2 regions of the Bacillus sp. EB106-06-01-XG163 genome follow, and region 2 is predicted to be linked to the other one. Evidence: a T-box and tRNA genes for the amino acid it is inferred to sense, from the RefSeq annotation. Region 2 holds a T-box; the other holds one or more tRNA genes.
The links. The T-box of region 2 lies ahead of AC3WTF_RS05080 (valine--tRNA ligase). A T-box ahead of a tRNA ligase gene usually reads a tRNA of that ligase, here a tRNA-Val.
Positions count from the first base shown of each region.

Region 1: it encodes a tRNA-Val, which carries the amino acid that the T-box ahead of AC3WTF_RS05080 (valine--tRNA ligase) is inferred to sense. The anticodon was not compared.

Region 1 covers NZ_JBYTDS010000008.1:182,081-190,257, forward strand. Annotated here, with positions in the region: gene glmM (phosphoglucosamine mutase) at 1-52, opposite strand, end outside; gene cdaR (CdaA regulatory protein CdaR) at 70-1,509, opposite strand; gene cdaA (diadenylate cyclase CdaA) at 1,502-2,323, opposite strand; gene rsiW (anti-sigma-W factor RsiW) at 2,489-3,115, opposite strand; gene sigW (RNA polymerase sigma factor SigW) at 3,129-3,692, opposite strand; tRNA gene AC3WTF_RS11975 (tRNA-Gln) at 3,924-3,995, opposite strand; tRNA gene AC3WTF_RS11980 (tRNA-Tyr) at 4,000-4,084, opposite strand; tRNA gene AC3WTF_RS11985 (tRNA-Thr) at 4,104-4,176, opposite strand; tRNA gene AC3WTF_RS11990 (tRNA-Val) at 4,182-4,257, opposite strand; tRNA gene AC3WTF_RS11995 (tRNA-Glu) at 4,261-4,332, opposite strand; gene AC3WTF_RS12000 (2-thiouracil desulfurase family protein) at 4,513-4,965, shown strand; gene AC3WTF_RS12005 (GNAT family N-acetyltransferase) at 4,984-5,460, shown strand; gene murQ (N-acetylmuramic acid 6-phosphate etherase) at 5,560-6,489, shown strand; gene AC3WTF_RS12015 (PTS transporter subunit EIIC) at 6,618-7,985, shown strand; gene pbp4b (penicillin binding protein PBP4B) at 8,004-8,177, shown strand, end outside.
Region 2 covers NZ_JBYTDS010000003.1:218,607-226,783, forward strand. Annotated here, with positions in the region: gene AC3WTF_RS05065 (LysM peptidoglycan-binding domain-containing protein) at 1-1,701, shown strand, start outside; gene ysxE (spore coat protein YsxE) at 1,735-2,757, shown strand; gene AC3WTF_RS05075 (YszA family small membrane protein) at 2,772-2,963, opposite strand; T-box leader at 3,136-3,357, shown strand; gene AC3WTF_RS05080 (valine--tRNA ligase) at 3,416-6,058, shown strand; gene AC3WTF_RS05085 (bifunctional folylpolyglutamate synthase/dihydrofolate synthase) at 6,117-7,409, shown strand; gene AC3WTF_RS05090 (prepilin peptidase) at 7,549-8,177, shown strand, end outside.

The DNA of each region.
Region 1 (8,177 bases), on a different contig from region 2:
GCTCGCTGTTGGCAACACCTCTTACACCATCTGTTCCAAAATACTTGCCCATTTTGTATCGCTCCTTTTTCATTCTGTTGAAGAAGAATCAGCGCTTGATCCGTCTTCATCCTGGTCTTGATTTTGATACTGGTTTTGACTTTTATTCTGATCGCTGTCAGTGTCGTCTTCCCGGTTCTTGTTCTTGTCTTTGTCTGCGTCTCCGCTTGTGCCGTTCTTATTGCCGGAATCAGCGGAACCGCCGTTATTTTTATTTGAACTTGAGTTTTTCTTAGAAGTCAGCTTGATCTTAACCGTGTCTTTTGACAGGGACCATGTGACGTTTTGCGGGCCGTTTACTTCTAGCTTTACAGAGTGCTCTCCGTCATCCAAGTCCGAGACATTGGCATACAGTTCAATGTCCGACTTTTTCAGCGCCTTAATGTTGGCGGGGGAGCCTTTGGCCGTAATATTTATCGCCTGCGATTCAGGATCGAGAAACTCAATCTGCTGTGAGCCTCCCAGTCCGACCGTCTTGATTCCGACATTGTCAAAATCCTTTTTGTCTTCACTGTCCACTTTAACATGAAGCGTAATTTTTTCCGGTGATACCTTAGTGACACCCTTAGGAAGCGGGATATCGGCATTGATATCGGTATCTTTATCAATTTTGCCTAAATCAAGAGATACGCCGTCAATAAATTCAAGTGAATCCAGCACATCCTGCGGGCCGTAAACCGTCACCTCACTCGGATTCGAGTCAATGCTCGCAACGCTCACCCCGTCCGGAAGACTTCCCTTCCTTTCGATTTTGAAAGGAAGCTTTTTGCTCGGACTGGCTACGGGAACCGTCACTTTAATGACTGACGGTTCAACATCAACAGGAAGTGCGTTGCCGTCTTTGTCATAGACGGTCACCTTCACTTCCTTTTCAATGGTCTCATTTGCATTTTCAAGGTTCACGGATGCTTTGACAAGTGAAATGTTATCAATCACATTTTTCGAACCTGTAATCTGCACGTTTTTCGGGCTGATAATCGGCTGCTGAGGGGTGTATCCCTTTTTCATTTTGCTTTTATTGTAGTATTCAACTTCCACGGGAAAACTCTCAGCCGTTTTTTCCTGAATCGTAACCGTCGTGACTGACGGGTTAATGGAGATCGTCAGTCCGTCCGATACGTTTTTCGCCTTCAATTCGACCTTATGAGTCCCGGTCTTCAGCTTATTCATATCGGCGTATATCTCAAAATTCTTCGTCTGTCTCGCCTTTTTCACCGCGCTTGTCGAGCCTTTAATCGTGACATTTACGGTCTGGGGCACGCCGGTGACGACATAGTTCGCTTCATCATAGTATGCTTTTACAGGAATATCAGTAAGCGTAGCCTCGTCAGTCGTTGATGTCGGAAAAAAGGATTCCCCCGGCTTTTTCGGAGTCGGCGCCTGGTTGTTGTTAACCGCAACGTAAAGCAGCAGCGCAAAGAGCAGTGCAATGATCTTTACAGCCCAGCGGTTGTTTAAGAATTTATCCATTTTTCTTGCCCCTCCAGTACCAGCGGTTAGAAGAAGTATCTCTGGCGTTTTTCTTAAACTCGGCTTCAAGCATTTCTTTCAGTGCTTCTTCCGTCAATTCTCTGTGAAGGTCTCCGTTTTTGGCCACACTGATGGCGCCCGTCTCTTCAGATACAATAATGGTTAAGCTGTCCGTCACTTCACTGATGCCGACAGCCGCTCTGTGACGCGTCCCCAGCTCCTTTGAAATAAACGGGCTTTCAGAAAGCGGCAGATAACAGGCAGCCGCCGCAATCTCGTTATTTTTCATAATGACCGCTCCATCATGCAGCGGTGTATTCGGGATGAAGATATTAATCAAAAGCTCCGAGCTGACCTGTGCATTAAGCGGGATGCCCGTCTCAATATAATCGCCCATTCCCGTATCGCGCTCAATCGCGATGAGTGCGCCGATGCGGCGTTTCGCCATGTAGCTGATCGATTTTGTAATCGCTTCAATTGTCTTATGCTGCGCTTCCTCCACGGGGGTTCCGCTCCTGGAAAAGAACCGGCCCCGTCCGAGCTGTTCAAGCGCCCGTCTCAGCTCAGGCTGGAATATAATGATGATCGCTAAAAATCCCCATGTTATCGCTTGGTCCATCAGCCACTGAAGCGTGCTGAGTCCCAAATATGAACTGGCCATCCGGACCAATACGATGACGACGATTCCTTTTAAAAGCTGAACCGCCTTCGTCCCGCGTATGACCATGATTAATTTATATATCACATACCAAACAAGGAGAATATCAACGGCATTGCCGAGGTATTGCAAAAATGGGATGTCCTCAAAAGCCATTTCCTCGTCCTCCAAGAATTCAGTCATTTCGTTTTTCTGTTATGAATTGTGCTGCATGAGCAATATGTACATCATATAGCGTGCTCATTATACCACATTTTGATTTCTCAAGTGAAATGAGCCAGAGCGGCGATGCACAAAAAAAGAGTAAAGCGATTATACGCTTTACTCATCTTCACTCGGGTCCAAAGCGCTCACGACGCCCTGGCCCGCCGATTTCAGTTCGTACCAGACCCAGTCAAACAATTGGTTAATCTCTTCAATCTGCCCGGTGACTTGTCCGGCTGAGGCCATGTATTTTTCTCCGTTGACGACGGTCACATTGCCGTCGACTTTTCCTTCAATGAACAGCTTGCCGTTTTTTACTGTGACATCGCCCTTTACGGTCTCGCCTTCAGGGACGGTGACCGTGTGATTCTGCACGACAAGGTTCGGCTGTTTGGACACACTGAAATTGTGGTCATTATGCCAGCTGTTGAAAAAACCGCCGCCCATTAAAATCACAAAAACTGCTGCGGCTGCAATCATCGGATGAGTTTTGATCCATCGTTTTACAGAAGCGCGTTTTTTCTCTTTTGGAAGATTCGCCATAACTTTGGCAGTAAAATCAGCAGGGGCCGTGACATGCGATGTGCTTCGGACGAGTGCTACGGATTTCTCCATTTCATGAAAATGCCGTTTGCAATTCCCGCATGACTGCAAATGTTGTTTTAATACGTTTTCATCTTCAGGAAGGATATCTCCATCAAGATGCTTATGCATAAGCTGCACAATCTGTTCAGGACAGCTCATTTCATCACCCCACTTAAAGATCCCTTAATTGTTTTCTAAGAGCCTCTCTGCCTCTGTGTATCCTTGTCTTGACGGTGCCGACAGGGATATTCAGAATCTCCCCGATTTCAATTAAAGAGAGTTCGTCAATATACTTTAATACAATAACCGTTCTGTACTTGTCAGGCAGCTTTAAAATCTTTTTCTGAATTGTGTCCGACAGCTCCAATGACAATACGGCGTCTTCAGGGAGAACCCCGTCCGCGGCGATCTGCGAATACATCGTCAGCCCTTCTGCTCCCGCTACTTCTGCGTCCAGATAGTAATCAGGCTTTTTCTTGCGGATGCGGTCAATGGTCAGGTTGGTCGCAATTCTGTAAAGCCACGTCGAAAACTTTCTGTTGATATCGAAACTGTCGATATTGACATACGCTCTGATAAAAGCTTCCTGCGCAATATCTTCCGCTTCGTGAACATTGCCGAGCATGCGGTAGCAAAGCTGGTAAATCTTATCTTTATAAAGGTCAACGATTTCTGCAAACGCATTTTGATCGCCTTTTTTGACTTGCTTGATTCTTTTTTTAATCAGGTTTTCCATGTTTTATCTTACCTCTGCCCTTCACCGGTCTGTATCTATACGTTGATTGTTTTAAAAGGTTTCATTTTTTTTATTACATTTATTTTACCAAATTTCAGGCAGGGTGTAGATGGAAAATACAGAATATACTGCCTTAACAGCAGCTTAAAAATAGTATATCTGATGAACAATCAGAAATCGAAACAAAATGCTGATAAAAAAAAGACACCTTTATGCAAAAGGTGTCTGAGACTGGGCTAGCTGGATTCGAACCAACGCATGACGGAGTCAAAGTCCGTTGCCTTACCGCTTGGCTATAGCCCAAAAATGGTGGAGGGGGGCAGATTCGAACTGCCGAACCCTGAGGGAGCGGATTTACAGTCCGCCGCGTTTAGCCACTTCGCTACCCCTCCGTATTTTTTTGAAAAACAGTGCCGGCCAGAGGACTTGAACCCCCAACCTACTGATTACAAGTCAGTTGCTCTACCAATTGAGCTAGGCCGGCAAATATGGTGGAGGATGACGGGCTCGAACCGCCGACCCTCTGCTTGTAAGGCAGATGCTCTCCCAGCTGAGCTAATCCTCCATATGACCCGTACGGGATTCGAACCCGTGTTACCGCCGTGAAAGGGCGGTGTCTTAACCGCTTGACCAACGGGCCGTTGTGTCCGCGTCGAGCTGACAAAAGTTATTATATACAGGTTGTACCCCATTTGTAAAGAGGAAAATTATTTTTTTTATTTTCAAACTTTTTTACCCGTTTTTTAACTGAAAAACTCATCCCTCCTCTCTTATTTCATTTATGATGAAAGTATCAAAATATTGAAGGGAATGGACACAGATGATCTTAGTCAGCTCTTGTCTCGGCGGTATCGAATGCAGGTATAACGGCTCTCACGCCGCTTCGGAAAAAATCCGCAGACTCGTAGAAGAAAAGAAAGCTGTTATGGTCTGCCCCGAACTTTTGGGCGGCTTCACCACTCCCCGCGAACCGGCGGAAATCATCGGCGGCACGGGCGAAGACGTGCTGAACGGAACGGCAAGAATCGTAACGGCATCAGGCGAAGACGTTACGGCTTTATATATGGACGGCGCGGAAAAAACATTAGCATACGCAAAAGAAATAGGCGCCGCCACGGTCATCCTTAAAGAAAACAGCCCGTCCTGCGGCAGCAGCTTCATCTATGACGGCACTTTTTCGGGGAAAAAAATAATCGGAGACGGCATCACTTCCGCTCTTTTAAAACGGGCAGGCTGCCGTGTTCTATCAGAAGATGAATTGGATCAATTATAAAAAAGGAGAGTAGATATCATGGATGTAGCCCTGTCCTTTTATAAACCGGAGCATGCAGACGGGCTGAACGGGTTTGTGCTGAGTGAAGAAGATAAAAAGTTCACAGCTCTGCCGATAGATGTACTGCCGCAGGCTCTTGTCATCCGGGATCGCTACCCGACAGTCATTTTAAAAGAAGACCGCCCCGTCGGTTTCTTTATTTTACATACCTCAAAAGAAACCATTGCCCCGTATTCGAACAATGTGTCTGCCATTTTGCTGAGTGCGCTGTCCTTACATGCGCCGCATCAGGGAAAAGGTTATGCCAAACAAGCGATGCTGCAGCTCCCCGCTTTTGTCGCAAATTACTTTCCTTGGTGTGATGAAATCGTGCTTGCTGTAAACCATCGCAATCATCGTGCAAAGAACCTGTACCGGTCTTCCGGTTTTATTGATAAAGGTCGTCGCAGGATCGGCCCGATCGGTGAACAGCACATTCTGCATCATTTTTTGTGAAAGCGCTTGATTATTCATCTCATCCCTGCCGATTTTTCTTGAAACATCTATTCAGAAGCCCATATACTTCAAGTATTAACGACTTGGGAGGGTACAATCATGACAGACCGGCTTAACATTCACAGATTGACCACAGAAACCAGAAATCCGCAGACCGCTTCAATCCATCAAGCAGACACGATGGAAATTCTCCGCATCATTAACGAAGAGGATTTCAAAGTGGCTGAAGCCGTTCAGCAGGTGCTGCCCGATATTCAGATTGCCGTTCAATTCGCCCATCAATCATTACGGCGAAACGGCAGGCTGATTTATGCGGGAGCGGGCACAAGCGGCAGACTCGGTGTACTGGATGCGGTTGAATGCCCGCCTACATACAGCGTAAGTCCCGACACCGTCATCGGTCTGATGGCCGGAGGAGCAGACGCCTTTTTGCAAGCGGCTGAAGGTATAGAAGACAGCGAGGAAACCGGCGCTCTCGATCTCAAAACGATCGGGCTTACCGCAGAAGACACCGTGATCGCCATCGCGGCAAGCGGGCGCACGCCGTATGCGGCCGGTGCGCTGAAATACGCAAAAACAATCGGCGCCAAAACCGTCGCGCTCACATGCAATAAACACTCATTGATCAGCACTTATGCCGATCACAGCATTGAAGTCGTCGTCGGCCCCGAAGTGATTACAGGGTCAACACGAATGAAAGCGGCGACGGCACATAAAATGATTCTGAACATGATTTCCACGGCCTTGATGATCAAAAGCGGCAAAGTGTACGAAAATTTAATGGTGGACGTTCATGTCAGCAACGAAAAATTGAAAGAACGCGCAATCGGCATTATCCAAAGCATCACGGGCGTTCCGTACGACAAGGCAAAAGAAACGCTTGAGGCCGCAGGCAGCCATGTCAAAACGGCAATCGTCATGCTGAAGACGAATTCAGACGAAACACACGCGAAGGCACTGCTCAAAGAAGCAGACGGCTTCATTGACAAAGCCATTGAACAGCACGTTTCAAAAGAAAAAGAACGCTGATCGTTCTTTGGTGAAAAATAATGTGCTTTTATGAGCCCGCGCCGTTTTCATGATCGGCGCAGGCGCTTTTAGGACGCGTTTCAGGCACAGCTCCCCGGGAAAAATCGCACGGAAAAAGGAGGATCTCCATGAGCAAAGAGGCATTTTATCAGTCACTGGCCAAAGACATCCTGGACAATTGCGGCGGTTCATCGAATATTTCAGGCTTTACCCACTGTATGACACGCCTGAGGATTACACCTTTAGATCGGGACAAAACGGATATTGAAGCGCTGAAACGGCTTGACGGGGTAATAGGCGTCGTCGAAGCCGAAACACTGCAGATCATTCTCGGCACGGGTGTCGTCAATCATGTCGCCGACGCTTTCGCAAAACTTATGTCATCCGGAAAAAACATTGATTTAAAAGAAGCCGCCTCACGGAAAAAAGCCGATCTCAACAGAAAAAACACCACACCCATCAGACTGTTTCTGAGAAAAATATCAAGCATCTTCATTCCCCTTATTCCCGCACTCATTGCATCAGGTTTAATCACCGGTATTACGAAAGCCGTCATTCAGGCCGGCTGGCTCCCGAAAGAATCCCAAATCGCACTTATTTTAACGGTTATCGGTTCAGGCTTATTCGCTTACCTCGGCGTCCTTGTCGGCATCAATGCGGCGAAGGAATTCGGCGGGACACCCGCGATGGGCGGCCTTGCGGGCATATTGATCCTTAACCCTGAGATCGCCAATATCAGTTTGTTCGGAGAGAATCTGCTCCCTGGCAGGGGAGGATTAATCGGCGTTCTTTTCGCTGCGGTTTTTATCGCTTATACCGAACGGTTTATCAGAAAGTACGTCCATCAATCCATCGACATTATCGTCACGCCTACATTGTCTTTACTTATCACCGGGCTGGTGACATATGTCGTTTTTATCCCTGCAGGCGGTTTTATTTCTGATCTCATTACATCAGGTTTATTGTCGCTGCTGAATGTCGGGGGAGTGCTCTCAGGGTTTGTACTGGGAGCCGCCTTCCTGCCGCTTGTCGTCACCGGCCTGCATCAGGGCTTGACTCCCGTACATTTGGAATTAATCCGATCAATCGGAGATGACCCGCTTCTTCCGATTCTCGCGATGGGAGGCGCGGGTCAAGTAGGGGCGGCCTTCGCCATCTTTATGAAAACAAAAAAAGCCTCATTGAAAAGAGCGATCGGCGGCGGACTTCCATCCGGTCTGCTCGGAATCGGAGAGCCGCTCATCTTCGGCGTCACGCTCCCGCTCGGCCGGCCGTTTTTGACGGCGTGTTTAGGGGCGGGAATCGGCGGCGCCTTTCAAGCCCATTTTCAGGTGGCTACTTTTTCAATCGGTGTCTCCGGCCTTCCGCTCTCGTTTCTCGTACAGCCGGCTCAAATCGTTTTGTATATCATCGGTCTCTTCATCTCTTACGCGGCGGGCTTTGTCTTCACTTATGCGTTCGGATTTAAGGATGACATGGCTGCTGAATTTGAATAAACCGGGAGGGATCAGAATATGAAAACACTGACAGCCGCCATACTCACAATGGTCATCAGCCTCTCTTTTCTGCCGCAGCACAAAGCCGAAGCCCAATCCAAATTATACGACGCAGCAAAGCTTAGAAAGGTTGATCAAATGATTGAAAAAGACATCGCAGCAGGATTCCCCGGAGCCGTCCTCGTCGTCGTA
Region 2 (8,177 bases):
TCATTAGAACTTACTGGCGAGTACAACATAGATCACAGCAGTCATTTTGAAGAGCTTGATAGGGAGCTGAGGCATGTAGAGGAAGTGAGGGCGAGGGAGGATGGCACGGCCGAGCTCATTCATTGTTTCCCGGTGGACATTACGATTCCGAAAAATAAAGTGAGCCACCTCAATGATGTTTTCGTATTTATCGATGCCTTTGATTATCAGCTGACGGATTCAAGGATCTTAACCATTCAGGCTGATTTGGCAATTGAAGGGCTGCTTGAGGAATCCGAGCCAAAAGAGCCGGAGATCCCTCTGTACGTGGCGCCTGAATTTGCCAGAGAAGAAATGATCAATCTTGCCGGACATCATTCGGAGGACGAAAACGAACCAGAATTAATGATACGCCATGAGCCTGAAATACCTTTGACTGTATCAAAAGAAGCAGCACAAGAAACCGAGAAGAACGAGGAAGAAACCCAGCCTTTACTCAGGCAGGAGGAAGAAGAGCAGGAAGCAGCCCCGATTCTGAGAGAGCAGGAAGAAGAAGAGCAGGAAGCAGCCCCGATTCTGAGGGAACGGGAAGAAGAAGAGCAGGAAGCAGCCCCGATTTTGAGGGAGCACAAAGAAGAAGAGGAAGAAACTGCCCCGATTCTGAGGGAGCAGGAAGAAGAAGAGAAAGAAACTGCCCCGATTTTGAGGGAGCAGGAAGAAGAAGAGCAGGAGACTGCCCTGATTCTGAGGGAGCAGGAAGAAGAAGAGCAGGAAGCAGCCCCGATTTTGAGGGAGCGGGAAGAAGAAGAGCAGGAAGCAGCCCCGATTTTGAGGGAGCGGGAAGAAGAAGAGCGGGAGACTGCCCCGATTCTGAGGGAGCAGGAAGAGGTGCCGAAACCTGTTTCCTTTACTGAGCCTCCTCCTCCCGTTTCTTTCCAACACGAAGAAGAGCCGGAAGAAGCTGAGGAGCCTGCAATCATGTCGGCTGTGAGGAATGAACCTGTATTTGAGGATGATTCAGCAGAAGTCCAGGAAGAGCCAAAAGATGATATCGAAAAGGTTTTCCCTGCGTTCACTCTGACTCCGCATGCAGAAAAACCAAAAATTGCGGAACAGCCCTTCCTTCAAAAAGAAGAGCAGCCAGAGGCCGAGCCGCTTCTCCGTCAGAGCGATCATGAGGCGGCAGAAGACGAAGATGAGCCTGCGGTTTTTCAAGAAGAGCAGGCGCCCGTTTATCGCGAGTTCGTTCCGGAACGGCAGGAAGAGGAGTTTTACAGCGCTCCTAAGCTGCTTGAAGAAGAGGCTCATGATGAAGAAGGGTTTGAAATTGAGGTAAGGAAGATGGCGCCGCCGGAGGAGGAAACCGGGAAGCCTCTCGATTTGTCTTTTCAGTTTTCCAAACTGCCGCCTGAGGAGCCGGCGCAAGCTGAACCGCCTGAGCCGCTTAAGTCTGAAAGAAAGAATGAAGAAGCTGCACCGGGAACCGAGCAGAAGGAAAATGACAACTCACATTACTTGACAAAATTATTTACAAGGGAAGAAGAAAAGTTTTCAAGAATGAAAATTTGTATCGTACAGCAGCAAGATACTATCGACCGGGTGTGTGAACGATATGACATAACATCCCAGCAGCTCATCAGAACGAATGCTTTATCGTTTGATGACGAGCTTGAAGAAGGTCAGCTTCTGTATATACCTGAATATAATAACAGCCATGCGTAAGCACAAAGAGGCCGTAAAAATGTGGTGAATGGAATGGAAGCAGTCCAATCAGTGCTTCAGGAATACGGGCTGTCGGCTGAGTATATTGAGCCTGTCAGCCCGCATGTTTGGAAGGTCTACTCAAACTACGGCATTTTTGCTTTGAAACAGCTCAAGCCGGCCCGCAGCAGTGAATTTACGGATCTTATGATTGAGATTGAGGAGAAAGGCTACCGATCATTTGTGCCGATCTGCCGCACGTATGCCGGCGATTTTTTTGCGGGAAGACAGACGGAGAATTCTTATTATTTAATGCCTTGGCTTCAGTACGATCAGGAAGAGGAATGGGATCAAAAACATGTTTACCTTTTTAAAGAGGTCGCGAAGCTCCACTCCGCGACTGTGCGGGACATCCAAATCCGGACTGAAGATATCAGCGGCTTTTATGAAGCAACGAAAAGAGATTGGGAAAATGATAAGCTTGTCTATGAACAATTCGCCGACCGGGCGGAAAAAGAGTGGTATCTTTCACCTTTTGAACTGCAGGCTGTTACGTATCTTACAGAAACGGTTTCTGCCGTCAATTTTGCTCTCGAACGTCTGGAAGAATGGTTTGACGCGGCAAAGGATCATGACAAGACGAGAGCGGTGATCAACCACGGCAGCTTATCGAGCCGCCACTTTCTGTATAATGATGCGGGATCGGGCTTTTTCACGAATTTCGAGAAAGCTGCGCTGGGCCCTCCGCAAAACGACCTGCTCGGCTTTTACTCCAGAATGTTCAGAAGCTATCCGAAAGCATGCCCGGAATGTCTGGACTGGTTTTATACGTATCACAAATCATTCCCGCTCCGTGAAGCGGAAATCAGTCTGTTTCTCAGCTATATGGCTTATCCGTCCGCCATGTACAAAGTGCTGAAACGGTATCAGACCGGCCAAAGGGGCTCTGAAAAAGAAGAGTGCACGCAATTATTAAGAGCGTTTTGGCAGATGAAAAATGTTGAGCCTTTTCTCATGAAGGTTCATCAGATTGAGCGGGAGAAAAAAATAAAAGCGGAAAACGAGTCCTCTTCATAACGGGACTCGTTTTTTTATATCCATTCCAAATGCAGGGCGCACGCTAAAAACAGCAGGATGGCAAGCAGCAGGACATCAAAAGTCGTCGGAAAGAAAATCGTCCTGATCCCCTGAAAGATCGTAATCGGGATAATGACTTGCACGGATACAAGGCGGACCTGTCTGGCCCACTGGGGGAGCGAATAAGAATTGAATTTTTTTCTCACGGGCAATTCCTCCTCACATTCGCCTTTCTATGTATCGTATGTAAGGGAAAGGGCGGGGTGCATGCCCATTTATGTATGACGGCAGCGGTTTTTGGAAAAGATGATTGACGAATCAAAAACACTTTTACTATAATAAAGAACATAATAAATAAGATCATGAGCTGATATAAATACACCTGCTTTGAACGGGAAGAGTACAAGAAAGACGCATGAAGAGAGAGAAGCTACTGTGCTGAAAGGCTTCTTATGCCGTCTCATTGGAAGGTCGCCCGGGAGCATAATTTCTTGAACATACAGTAGAGAAATTCGGGCCGCACCCGTTATCCGTTTAAGTGCATGAACAAATCTGTTCATGAAAAAAGGTGGTACCGCGAAAGAGCTTTTCGTCCTTTATCAGGATGAAGGCTCTTTTTTAGTTGCTCAGCCATTTCTAAACATGCTGGAGGGTTATCATGGATACAAACGAACAAACAATGCCGACAAAATATGATCCGTCTGCGATTGAAAAAGGCCGCTATGATTTTTGGCTGAAAGGAAAATATTTTGAAGCGGGCGGCGATCAAACGAAACAGCCGTATTCTGTCGTCATTCCGCCGCCGAACGTGACGGGCAGGCTGCACCTCGGACATGCGTGGGATACGACGCTGCAAGATATCGTTACGCGTATGAAACGCATGCAGGGCTATGACGTGCTCTGGCTTCCGGGCATGGACCACGCCGGCATCGCCACTCAGGCAAAAGTCGAAGCGAAACTCCGCGAACAGGGCACAAGCCGTTATGATCTCGGCCGTGAAAAGTTTTTAGAAGAAACGTGGAAGTGGAAGGAAGAGTATGCTGATTTCATCCGCAGCCAATGGGCCAAGATGGGACTCGGACTCGATTATTCACGTGAACGTTTCACTCTTGATGAAGGGCTGAACAAAGCCGTGCGGGAAGTATTCGTCAAGTTGTACGAGAAAGGCTTGATTTACAGAGGCGAATATATCATCAACTGGGACCCTGCCACAAAAACGGCTTTATCCGATATTGAAGTGATTTACAAAGACGTACAGGGCGCGTTTTATCATTTGCGCTACCCGTTAGCAGACGGTTCAGGCTCAATTGAAATCGCGACCACCCGTCCGGAAACGATGCTTGGCGACACGGCTGTCGCGGTTCATCCTGAAGATGAGCGCTACAAGCACTTAATCGGCAAAACGGTGATTCTGCCGATTACAAACCGCGAAATTCCGATCGTCGGCGATGATTATGTTGATATGGAATTCGGATCAGGCGCCGTTAAAATCACGCCTGCCCATGACCCGAATGACTTTGAACTCGGAAACCGCCACAATTTAGAGCGGATTCTCGTCATGAATGAAGACGGAACAATGAATGAAAAAGCGCTGCAATATAACGGCATGGACCGGTTTGAATGCCGCAAAAAACTCGTCAAAGATCTTCAGGAATCCGGTGTTCTCTTTAAAATCGAAGACCATATGCATTCTGTCGGACATAGTGAGAGAAGCGGCGCCGTTGTTGAGCCGTACCTGTCCACACAATGGTTTGTCAAAATGCAGCCGCTGGCCGATGCTGCGGTTGACCTTCAGTCAAAAGAAGAGAAAGTTCACTTCGTTCCAGACCGTTTCGAGAAAACGTACCTGCATTGGATGGAAAATATCCGTGATTGGTGTATTTCCCGTCAGCTGTGGTGGGGCCACCGCATCCCGGCTTGGTATCATAAAGAAACAAAAGAAGTGTACGTCGGCCTTGAGGCGCCTGAGGACAGTGAAAATTGGGAACAGGATTCAGACGTGCTTGATACATGGTTCAGCTCCGCGCTTTGGCCGTTTTCTACAATGGGCTGGCCTGATGAAAACGCTGAAGACTTTAAGCGGTATTACTCAACCGATGTTCTTGTAACGGGATATGACATCATTTTCTTCTGGGTATCCCGGATGATTTTCCAAGGTCTTGAGTTTACCGGCGAGCGTCCGTTCAAAGACGTGCTGATTCACGGCTTAATCCGTGACGAGCAGGGCAGAAAAATGAGTAAATCCCTTGGGAACGGCGTGGACCCGATGGATGTCATCGACAAGTACGGAGCGGATTCCCTGCGCTATTTCCTGGCAACCGGAAGTTCACCGGGACAGGATCTCCGTTTCAGCTATGAAAAAGTGGAATCCACATGGAATTTCGCAAATAAAATTTGGAACGCCTCCCGTTTTGCATTAATGAACATGGACGGCATGACGTATGACGAGCTTGATCTGTCCGGTGAAAAATCAGTTGCTGATAAGTGGATCCTCACAAGACTGAATGAAACGATAGAAGACGTAACACAGCTTGCGGATCGTTATGAATTCGGCGAAGTCGGACGCCACCTGTACAACTTTATCTGGGACGATGTGTGCGACTGGTATATCGAAATGGCGAAGCTTCCGCTGTACGGGGAAGATGAAGCGGCGAAGAAAACAACCCGTTCTGTTCTGGCATACGTGCTTGACCAGACGATGCGTCTTCTTCACCCGTTTATGCCATTCTTAACGGAAGAAATCTGGCAGCACCTTCCTCATGAAGGCGAGTCAATCACGATCAGCTCTTGGCCGGTTCCGGTGCCGGAACATACGGATAAAGAGGCAGCGGCGGATATGAAACTGCTCGTTGAATTAATCCGTTCTGTCCGCAATATCCGGAGCGAAGTCAACACGCCGATGAGCAAGCAGGTTGAGCTTTACATTAAAACAGCTACCGAAGACATTGCCGGCCGCCTTGAGAAGAACCGTTCTTACGTTGAGCGCTTTACGAATCCGAGCACGCTGAAAATCGGGACGGATATCACTGCGGCAGACAAAGCGATGACAGCGGTCGTCACCGGAGCGGAAGTCATTCTGCCGCTTGAAGGGCTGATTAACATTGATGAGGAGATCGCCCGTCTGCAAAAAGAATTCGACAAGCTGACAAAAGAGGTCGAACGCGTTCAGAAAAAACTCGGCAACGAAGGATTCATTAAAAAAGCTCCTGAGCATGTCATTGAAGAAGAACGCGGAAAAGAGAAAGACTACACTGCAAAACGCGAAGCTGTCCGGCAGCGGATTGCAGAGCTGAAAGGCTGATAAAACAGCGGGGCGGTTTCCTAAGAAACCGCCTTGTCGTATAAAAGAGGGGATTTCATTGTTTAATACGTACAAAGAAGCGATCAGCTGGATTCACGGCAGACTCAAGTTCGGCGTTAAGCCGGGCCTTCTCCGTATGGAAAAGCTGATGGAAAAACTGGAACACCCGGAAAAGAACATTCGCGCCATTCATGTGGCGGGCACAAACGGCAAAGGATCGACCGTCGCTTTTATCCGTTCCGTGCTTCAAGAAGCCGGTTATAAAGTCGGCACGTTCACATCGCCTTACATCATTACGTTTAATGAGCGTATCAGCGTCAACGGCACGCCGATTTCTGATGAGGAATGGAGAACGCTCGTTAATGACATAAAACCGATAGTCGATGAGCTTGATAAGACCGATGCCGGAACGGTGACAGAATTTGAAATCATTACAGCGTGTGCATTTTTATATTTTGCGAAGCGGGCTGATATCGATTTTGTCATTTTTGAAGCGGGGCTCGGCGGCACATTTGATTCAACCAATATTGTGAATCCGCTCCTGTCGGTCATTACAAGTATCGGACATGACCATATGGCGATTTTAGGCAATACCATCGAGGAGATCGCCGGGCAGAAAGCCGGTATCATTAAAAATTCCATTCCGGTCATTACGGGCGTCAATCAGCCGGAAGCACTCGGCGTTATTGAAGCGGAAGCCGAAAAAAAGCAGGCTCCGTATCAGTCACTATATAAAACGTGCAGACTGTTTAATGAAGCGGCGCTTCCGTCCGGTGAAAGCTTTTCGCTGGAAACGGAAACGAAATGCTATGAAAACATTCAAACGTCGCTGATCGGCATTCACCAAAGACAGAATGCGGCATTGGCGATATTGGCCGCTGAATGGCTGAATCGCCTGGAAGCCGCAGCCATTTCTGAAGAAGCGATGCGAAACGGCCTGAAAAAAGCATCGTGGCCGGGCCGGTTTGAACGTCTTCAAAGCCGCCCTTTAGTGTTTGCGGACGGCGCGCATAACGAAGAGGGCGTTGAAACGCTGACAGAAACGATCCGGCAGCGCTTTGCCGGTAAAAACGTCCATGTCGTATTCAGCGCATTAAAAGACAAACCGTATCAGGAAATGATTAAAAAGCTTGAAACCGAAGCGGATTCCATTCACTTTGTATCATTTGACTTTCCGCGTGCTTCAAGCGCCGAAGCCCTTTATAACGCAAGCAGTCTAGCGGATAAGAGCTTCGATGAGAACCCGGACAGTGTGAAAGAATGGATAGAACAAAAAGACGGGGCGGATGATGTCATCATCATTACCGGCTCCTTATATTTTATTTCAGAAATGAGAAAGCGGCTTATCTGACAGCCCCTCGGATGCCCGGCGGACCATTTTACGGTTTTGCCGGGTGTTTTTATGCTGAAAATATATTTTCAGCCATTTCAGTCATGGTGTTTTTCTTTGCTATAATCTGAGCCAGATTGATAGTAAAGGTGTGGTCTGAGTGCTTTTAATTCTGTTTTTTCTCGGCTTGATTTTCGGTTCTTTTTTTTATACAGCAGCGTGCCGTATCCCGCTTCGAATTTCGGTTATTTCGCCGCGTTCAGCCTGTTCGTTTTGCCGCTTGCCGCTCTCTTGGGGGGAGCTTGTGCCCGTCGTTTCCTATATTCTGCAAAGAGGCAGATGCAGAAACTGCCGTGCAAAGCTATCGGTTATGTATCCGGCGGCGGAATGCTGGACGGCGTGTTTATTCACGGCTGCAGGCATTCATTTCGGTTTCTCAAAAGAACTGTTAGTCGCGCTGTTATTTCTGTCTCTGCTCATGATTGTTACCGTGACGGATCTGCAATATATGCTGATTCCTGACAAGGTTCTGCTGTTTTTTCTTCCGCTTTTCATCGCCGGCCGTATGTTTTCTCCGTTGGGTTCATGGTATGCAGGGTTTGCCGGAGCCGTTTGCGGATTTTTTCTGCTTGTTTTTATCATGTTTGTCAGTAAAGGAGGCATCGGCGCAGGTGATGTGAAACTGTTTGGGGTGATCGGCCTGACGCTCGGCGTGAAGCTCGTGCTCATTGCATTCTTTCTTTCCGTTATGATCGGAGCCGTATACGGTATGTGTGCCGCAGCCCGGGG